One region of the Mesorhizobium opportunistum WSM2075 genome, then DNA from elsewhere that is predicted to be linked to it. Evidence: riboswitches for the same ligand, from Rfam matches in the RefSeq annotation. Region 1 holds a riboswitch; the other holds the start of a gene.
The links. A riboswitch is a leader RNA that binds a small molecule or an ion and turns the genes downstream of it on or off. The one in region 1 is predicted to bind cobalamin.
Positions count from the first base shown of each region.

Region 2: it holds a riboswitch for cobalamin, as region 1 does, so the genes downstream of both, MESOP_RS18205 (DUF1636 family protein) here and MESOP_RS01880 (aromatic ring-hydroxylating oxygenase subunit alpha) in region 1, are expected to answer to the same signal.

Region 1 is NC_015675.1:417,061-421,267, reverse strand. It holds gene MESOP_RS01890 (PqqD family peptide modification chaperone) at 1-44, opposite strand, end outside; gene MESOP_RS01885 (FAD-binding oxidoreductase) at 191-1,291, opposite strand; gene MESOP_RS01880 (aromatic ring-hydroxylating oxygenase subunit alpha) at 1,349-2,596, opposite strand; cobalamin riboswitch at 2,711-2,912, opposite strand; gene MESOP_RS01875 (DUF680 domain-containing protein) at 3,404-3,619, shown strand; gene MESOP_RS01870 (DUF680 domain-containing protein) at 3,698-3,904, shown strand; gene MESOP_RS01865 (DUF680 domain-containing protein) at 3,972-4,181, shown strand.
Region 2 is NC_015675.1:3,788,746-3,792,952, reverse strand. It holds gene MESOP_RS18210 (winged helix-turn-helix domain-containing protein) at 241-1,440, shown strand; cobalamin riboswitch at 1,470-1,674, shown strand; gene MESOP_RS18205 (DUF1636 family protein) at 1,713-2,141, shown strand; gene cobW (cobalamin biosynthesis protein CobW) at 2,144-3,196, shown strand; gene MESOP_RS18195 (cobaltochelatase subunit CobN) at 3,213-4,207, shown strand, end outside.

The DNA of each region.
Region 1 (4,207 bases):
ACGATGTCCTTGCTCGCTATGGCATAGATGCCGGATTGTCTCATGTTTGCTCCCCGCCGAAGCAGGCCGCGCAGATGATCGTCGGCCCTCACGGTCAACCCTACCGTTGTAGAGGCGTCTAACCATTTGCAGGGTTTTTGGCAAGATGCCCGCAGGCCCGGCGAGCGCGACCGCAGGCCCTGCCTGCCGACTACGCCTCGATTTCCAGTGCCGACAGCGGCTTGGAGCAACAGGCCAGGATGAAGCCGTCGTCGATCTCATGATCGAGGATGCCGCCATTGTGGCTCATCTCGACATGGCCGGAGACCTTCTTCACCTTGCAGGTTCCGCACAGGCCGAATTCGCAGGCGGCGGGAATCCGCACGCCCGAAGCGCGCGCCGTCTGCAGCACCGTCTGGCCGGCGACGCATTCGGCGTCGACCTCCGAAAGCGAGAAGCGGATTGGCGTTGCCGCTCCGAACGGAACAACCGTGCCGCCTTCCGCGGGCGCCGCGAACGGCGCCGGGACCTCCTCCACGGCAGGGGCCGCAAAGCTCTCCTGATGGTATTGCGTCATGTCGAAGCCGGCGGCTTCAAGCATGCCGCGCACGGCGCGCATGAAGGGATCGGGGCCGCAGCAGAAGATTTCGCGCTCGCGGAAATCCGGCGCCAGCAATGGCAGCCGGATCGCGTCGATGCGGCCCATATGGCCGTACCAGCCCTCGCGGCTCGACCGCTCCTCGATCATGAAGCCGAGCGACAGGCCGGGCATATGGCCGCCGAGCAGTTCGAGCTCCTTGCGGAAGATGATCTCTTCCGCGCGCCGCGCGCAATTGACGAAGCCGACATCGGTCCAGGGCGCGCAGTCGTTCAGCCAGCGCAGCATCGACATCATCGGTGTCACGCCCGAACCGGCCGAGATGAATAGATATTTGGCCGCCGGATGGCTGTGCAGCGAGAAATCGCCTGCCGGCCCATAGGCCTTGACGTGCGAGCCGGGCACCAGATGATCGAACATCCAGCGCGTGCCGATGCTGCCGGCCTGCGCCTTTACCGTCACCGCGATCGAGAATGGCCGCGACGGTGACGATGACAGCGTGTAGGTGCGCATCAGCGGCCCGTCCGAAGTCGGCAGCTCCAGCGTCACGAACTGGCCCGGCTTGTAGCGGAACCAGGTCTGGTTGTCGGACCGGAAGGTGAAGGTCTTCACGTCGGGCGCCTCATCGCTGACGCCGATCACTTCCAGCACCTGGAGCCGGTCGTTCCACGGCGCCATCTGGTCGAGATGGCGATAGAGGCCAAGATCGGTCATCGCATTCATCCTCTGGTCCTTCTTGCCCGGCTCATGTCGTGTTTGGGCAACATGAGCTCACGCGACGCTGCGCAGCGCCGGCTTGCCGTCTTCGGCAAGGCGCGGACCGATGAAGCGGGCGTACCAGTCGACGAACTGGATGACGCCTCCCTCGTGCAACTCCGAATAAGGGCCGGGCTCATAGGCTGGTGACAGGATGCCGAAGGCGTTCTCTTCGACGATGCGGCGGTCCTGGTCGTTGGTCTCGGTCCACACATGGGTGAGTTCGGCGAGATCGTAGTCGACGCCCTCGACCGCATCCTTGTGGACCAGCCATTTGGTCGTCACGGCGGTTTCCGTGGCGCTGATCGGCAGCACGCGGAAGGTCACGGCATGGTCGATGAGGATATGGTTCCATGTCGTCGGGTAGTGATAGTGCATCAAGGTGCCGATGCGGTCGGCCGAGACGCTGTCGGAGAGGTTCTTCCTCACCGCCCGCTTGCCGTTCATCGTGTAGCTGACGGCATCGCGCAGCAGCGGCGCACGGGTGGCGCGATACTGTCCGGCCGGATCGATGCGGAACTTGCTCGGCAGGCCGGCCGCCTCGCATTTCGCCCAGTGCGCCAGCATCTCCGGATCGCTGTCGGCGCCCTGCACGCCGGTCACGGTCGGTGCTTCCGGGAATGTCTTGCACAATTCCGGGTGATTGCCCGCGCAATGATAGCACTCGCGGTTGTTTTCCCAGACGAGCTTCCAGTTGCCCTTCTCGATGATCGTGCTCTCGAAGGCGATCTTCGCCTCGCCGAGCCGGTGCGGCTTGAGGTAGGGTTCGATCATCGCCCGCATCGGCGCGAAGTCGGCCGGCTCCTTCGCCAGGCAGATGAAGATATAGCCGGCGACGCTTTCGCAGGCGACCGGCTTCAGCCCGAACTGGCTCTTGTCGAAACCCTCGGCCATCTGGCGGGCGAACAGCAGGCGGCCATCCAGCTCATAGGTCCACTGGTGGTAGGGGCAGACCAGTTTGGCGGCCATGCCCTTGTCGGTATTGCAGACGCGGCTGCCGCGATGGCGGCAGGAATTGTGGAAGGCGTTGATCTTGCCCTGCTGATCGCGCACCAGCACGACCGGATAGTCGCCGATCTGCACGGTGATGAAGCTGCCTGGCCTGGGCAACTCGCAATCATGGCCGATGAACAGCCAGTCGCGATACCAGATCAGCTCCATGTCGAGCTTGAAGTAGTCCGGATCGGTGTAAAAGGGCTGTTCCAGCGAAAAGCCCTGTCTGCGGCTGTTCAAGAGCCTCAGCATGTCGTTGCGAGCATCCATGTCCTGTCCTCATACCCAAGGACTGAACTGGTGGTGATGGAGGAAGGATCGGACGCAGGCCGGCGACAACCGGGCATGCATCATCCGCCCCTTGACCGCCCACCGCGATCAGTCGAGTTCTAGCAATCTCGGGCTGGTTTCCGGGCTCTGGAGTCGTCCTTGCGGACCATCGCGACACCTTCCCAGGCTTTCGCCCAGTGGTCTCCCGTTGCGACTTGAACTCCACCACCGTTGCGGGGGCAGCGCCGGATTCTGACCGGCTTCCCAATTCTCCACTCCGTCGTCACGAAGCGGCACCTGAGATGGCGTGATCTAATCACGGCACGCATCGCGGCGTCGGCATGAAAACGACATCGCATCCATGCGGCGCGACACGCATGCAAGTCGTCTGGACAAGGATCGCGACCTTTGAAACCGGCTCGTCGCCAGCACGCCAAACGTTGTTTTTTGATCCTTGGCCGGAGCCGAAAAAGGTTAACAGTTTCGAAAAGTGACTATTAGCGGAGTCTAAAATCGAACCGAACGGTTCGTTTCTGTTGACGGTGCGTGCAGGACGTTGTGAACGCTGGACCTCCGACACAGTTGGTGATGGCTCCCTTGGTCTTATCTAATCGATTGATATCAAAAAGAAAAAAATTGATGTGGAAGCCGGTGGTACAATTTCAAGTGGTGGATTCATGGTCCACGCGGAACAACTTCGTGATTGGAAACGACCATCTGGCTTTCCCACATCGGGGCTGTCCGAACGACGCGATTTCATCCCAAGACACGCCGCTAGACGGACGGAAAAATACTGGAGTACCCAAAATGAAAAAGATCATTCTCACTGCCGCCGCCCTTCTGGCCATTTCCGGCAGCGCCTTCGCTGGTAGCGACCATTATAGTTCGGACCATTACGGTTCGAATGCGACCCCTGCAGCCACTGCCGTCGACAGCTCGTACACCGCTTCGGTCAAGAAGTCGGAACCGGCTGCTCAGACGCCTGTCCAGGGTGCCGACCACAACCTCTTCGGTAACCACTAACGGCTGATCGCCAGTTGACGGCGGCTTGCCCGCCGTCCTGGCGAACTCAAAAATTCATCAAAATTCAGGAGACTTGAAATGAAGAAGATCATCCTTGCTGCCGCCGCCGTCCTGGCCGTTTCCGGCGGCGCTTTCGCCGGCAGCGACAACTATGGCTCCAATGGCGCCAACCAGCCTGCCGTGACTTCGACCGACAACTCGTACACGGCTTCGACCAAGAAGTCGGAACCGGCTGACCAGAAGCCTGTCTTCGGCGCCGACCACAACCTCTTCGGCAACAACTAACAGCCGACCCGGCAACGGCGGGTTTGCCCGCCGCTGCCGCGGAATTCGAGACTTCAGGAGACTTGAAATGAAGAAGATCATCCTTGCTGCCGCCGCCGTCCTGGCCGTTTCCGGCGGCGCCTTCGCCGGCAGCGACAACTATGGCTCCAATGGCGCCAACCAGCCTGCCGTGACTTCGACCGACAATTCGTACACGGCTTCGACCAACAAGAAGTCGGAACCGGCTGACCAGAAGCCTGTCTTCGGCGCCGACCACAACCTCTTCGGCAACAACTAACAGCCGACCTGGCAACGGCGGGTTTG
Region 2 (4,207 bases), 3.4 Mb from region 1:
GGCCTATGCTGCAACGCGGCGAGGGTTAGCGCAGCACTTCCAGCGAAGCAAGTCAAACCTTGTTCAAAAGGCGGTGCTGGACGGCATATACGGAGAAACTGGTCCGATACGCTCCTGTTTGATTTCCTTCGCTTTCTACTCCACTTTTCTCTCCTGACATGGATGCCGCCAAAACCCTGCTAGCATGGGCAGGAATCACCCATCAAACGACGGTCATCGAGTTACAAGAGTCGCATCCGAATGAAGGAAAAGATCTCGCTTGCCACCGCCCGGCGCGTCGCGCTCGCCGCTCAGGGTTTTCTCGACCCCCGCCCCAATGGCACGCCCGACCGCCGTCATTTCGCCCGCGTTCTGTCGCGTACCGGCCTGCTGCAGATCGATTCCGTAAGCGCGGTGGTGCGCGCGCATTACATGCCGCTCTATTCGCGCCTTGGCCCCTACCCGCTCGCTCTGCTCGACAACGCCGCCGTCACCCGCAAGCGCACGGTGTTCGAATACTGGGCGCACGAGGCCTCCTTCCTGCCGGTGGAGACCTGGCCGCTGATGCGCTGGCGCATGCAGCGCGCCGAGCAAGGCAAAGAGATGTATCTGGGGCTGGCCAAATGGGGCCGCGAGCACGCCGCCTATATAGAAGAGATCTACCGCGAGGTCGTCGCGCGCGGCCCGATCGCTGCTTCCGCGCTCGAAGGCCAGAAAGGCTCGGGCGGCTGGTGGGGCTGGAGCCACGCCAAGCATGCCTTCGAATGGCTGTTCTGGGCCGGGCGCATCACGACGGCGCACCGCCGCGGGTTCGAGCGCTTCTATGACCTGCCCGAGCGCGTGCTGCCGCAGGCGGTTCTCGACCTGCCCGTACCGGCCGCCGAGGACGCGCACCGCGAATTGCTGCGCATCTCCGCCCGCGCTCATGGCGTGGCGACATCAGGCGATTTGCGAGACTATTTCCGTTTGTCCCCCGCCGACATGAAGGGCCGCCTGGAGGAATTGGTCGAACTCGGTGAGCTGCTGCCGGTGCGCGTCGAAGGCTGGGATAAGCCCGCTTACCTGCACAAGGATGCCCGTCTGCCCAGGAAAATCGACGCCCGTGCCTTGCTGGCCCCGTTCGATCCTGTGGTCTTCGAACGCTCGCGCTCGGAACGGCTGTTCGATTTTCACTACCGCATCGAGATCTACACGCCGGCCGAAAAGCGCCAATATGGCTACTACGTCCTACCCTTCCTGCTCGGCGACAGGATCGTGGCGCGCGTCGACCTCAAGGCCGATCGGCCGGCGAGTGTGCTACGCGTCCACGCGGCCTATGCCGAGCCCAAGGCGCCAGCGGAAACCGCCGCCCAGCTTTTCGAGGAATTGAAGCAAATGCAGGGCTGGCTCGGGCTTGAGCGCATGGAAGTGACGCCCGCTGGCGACCTCGGACAGTCACTTGCCGACATCGCCATGTCGTAGGCCCGCGTTGACAGTCCTGCCCGCAACAGCCTAAATCCGCTCCAGACGGTCTCTTCTCTTCAATGAGAGGGGCTAAGAGGGAATGCGGTGCGGGATGAAAATCTCAAATCCGCGGCTGTCCCCGCAACTGTAAGCGACGAGCCAAGGCCGAAAGCCACTGGGAGTTCCCGGGAAGGCGGCTAACCAAGGCGATGACCCGCGAGCCAGGAGACCTGCCGTCTGCGACAACATAATCCGATCGCCCGGCGGGTTTCCGGGCAAGGAGCCGGTTTTTGGACCAGAACAGCAGTTTTTCGGCTGGCACAGCGGACAATTCGTCCGTCGACGGCGATGCCTTGGCCGGCGTCACCGTCGTCGTCTGCGCCTCGTGCCGTGACGAAACCGGCTCCGACGCCCATCCCCGCGCCGGCGAACTGCTGGCTGAGGATACGCGCAACGCCGCCTCGGGCGAAGATATCCGCGTCCGCACCGTCGAATGCCTCGGCAATTGCAAGCGCCGCCTCAGCGCCGCGATCCTCCGCGACGGCTGCTGGAGCTATGTCTTCGGCGATCTGACCACGGCTAGCGGCGCCGACCTTGTCACCGGCGCAAAGCTCTTCGCCACTTCCACCGACGGCCTCATCCCATGGCGTGGCCGGCCCGATAGCCTCAAGCGCGGCCTCGTTGCCCGCATCCCTCCTCTCGACATGCTGAAGGACTGACCATGACCGCTCCAGATTCGTCCGCCAACCTTTCCCGCGTTCCCTGCACCGTCGTCACCGGCTTTCTCGGCGCCGGCAAGACGACGCTGGTCCGCCATCTCCTGGAAAACGCCGGCGGCAAACGCATTGCCATCATCGTCAATGAGTTCGGCGACATCGGCATCGACGGCGAGATATTGAAGGGCTGCGGCATCGACACCTGCCCGGAGGAAAACATCGTCGAACTGGCCAATGGCTGCATCTGCTGCACCGTGGCCGACGATTTCGTGCCGGCGCTCGACCAAATCCTGGCGCTGTCGCCGAAGGTCGACCACATCCTGATCGAGACCTCGGGCCTCGCTCTGCCCAAGCCGCTGGTCCAGGCGTTTCAGTGGCCGACGGTGAAAAGCCGCGTCACGGTCGACGGCGTGATCGCCGTGGTCGATGGCCCGGCGCTGGCCGAAGGCCGCGTCGCCAACGACATGGACGCGCTGCAGGCGCAGCGCGCTCAGGATGAGAGCCTCGACCATGACGACCCGGTTGAGGAAGTGTTCGAGGACCAGATCGCCTGCGCCGACCTGATCATCCTGTCGAAGAGCGACCTGATGGACGCCGCAGGCTCAGCCCGCGCCAACGCCATCATCAACGAACACTCCGCCCGCGCCGTGAAGATCGTGCCGACCTCGCACGGCAAGGTCGATCCCTCCGTGCTGCTCGGCCTCGGCCTCGCCGTCGAGGATGACATCGAGAACCGCAAATCCCATCATGACGGCGCGTTCGACCACGAGCATGACGACTTCGACACCTTCATCGTCGACATTCCCTCGATCGCCAATCCCGACGAGCTGGCAAAACGCGTCGCCAACGCCGCCGAGCAGGAAAACGTGCTGCGCGTCAAAGGCTTCGTCGAGGTCGGCGGCAAGCCGATGCGGCTCTTGCTGCAGGCGGTCGGCCCGCGCGTCAATCATTACTATGACCGCGCCTGGACGGCCGAGGACGATCGTCGTTCGCGCCTCGTCGTCATCGGTCTCAAGGGGCTGAACCGCCCGGCCATCGAACGCATACTCGCCGGCTGATCTCGGACAGGCCGCGATGCACATCCTCACCACGACTTCCGCCTCGCTCGACGATCTCGCCGAGCCGGTCGACCTGCGGCAGACGCCGGCGGATATCGTGGCGCTGTCCTTCACCGACAGCGATCTGGCTGGACTGGCAGCGGCGTGGAAGGCCGACGCCGGCCGCTTGCCCTCGATGCGGCTCGCCGCACTGCGCGACCTGCGTCATCCCATGTCCGTCGACCTCTGGGTCGACAGCGTCGCCCGCCATGCCAAGATCATCCTCGTGCGCATCCTCGGCGGCCACGACTGGTGGCGCTACGGCTGCGACCAGCTCGCCGCGACCGCCCGCGCGCACGGCATAAAACTGGCGCTGCTGCCGGGTGAGAGCCACGACGAGGATCTCCGCCTCATCGAAGCCTCAACGCTGCCGCGCGAGGAGTTGGATAGCCTGCTCAGCTATTTCCGCGAGGGCGGCCCGGCCAATATGAGTGCGCTGGTGCGGAGGCTGGCGGGGCTGGCTGGGCAGGATGTGACGACTGTCGAACCGGTCGAAGTTCCAAAAGCCGGCTACTATGAGCCAAGTCGCGGCGTCGTCCCCCTCCCCCACGAGGGGAGGGTCCGGCCGCAGGCCGGGGGTGGGGTCCTCTCCGAAGCGCGCCGACTCAAGGAAACGTCGCCCCCGGTCGTACCGACCCCACCCGGCCCTGCGGGCCACCCTCCGCTCGAGGGGGAGGGAAACGCCACGCCAGTCATTCCCATCCTCTTCTACCGCTCGATGCTGCTAGCCGCCGATGTCGCGCCGATCGATGCCCTTTTCGAAGCACTCACCCAACGCGGCATAACCCCCGTCCCGATCTTCGTCTCCAGCCTCAAGGACCCGGCATCCCTGGCCTTCGTGGAAACCGCGCTTGCCACGCTGAAACCCGCCGCCATCATCACCGCGACCGCCTTTGCCTCCGGCGCCGAACCCGGCGTCGAAACCCTGTTCGACCGCGCCGGCGTGCCCGTCTTCCAAGTCATCGTCGCCAC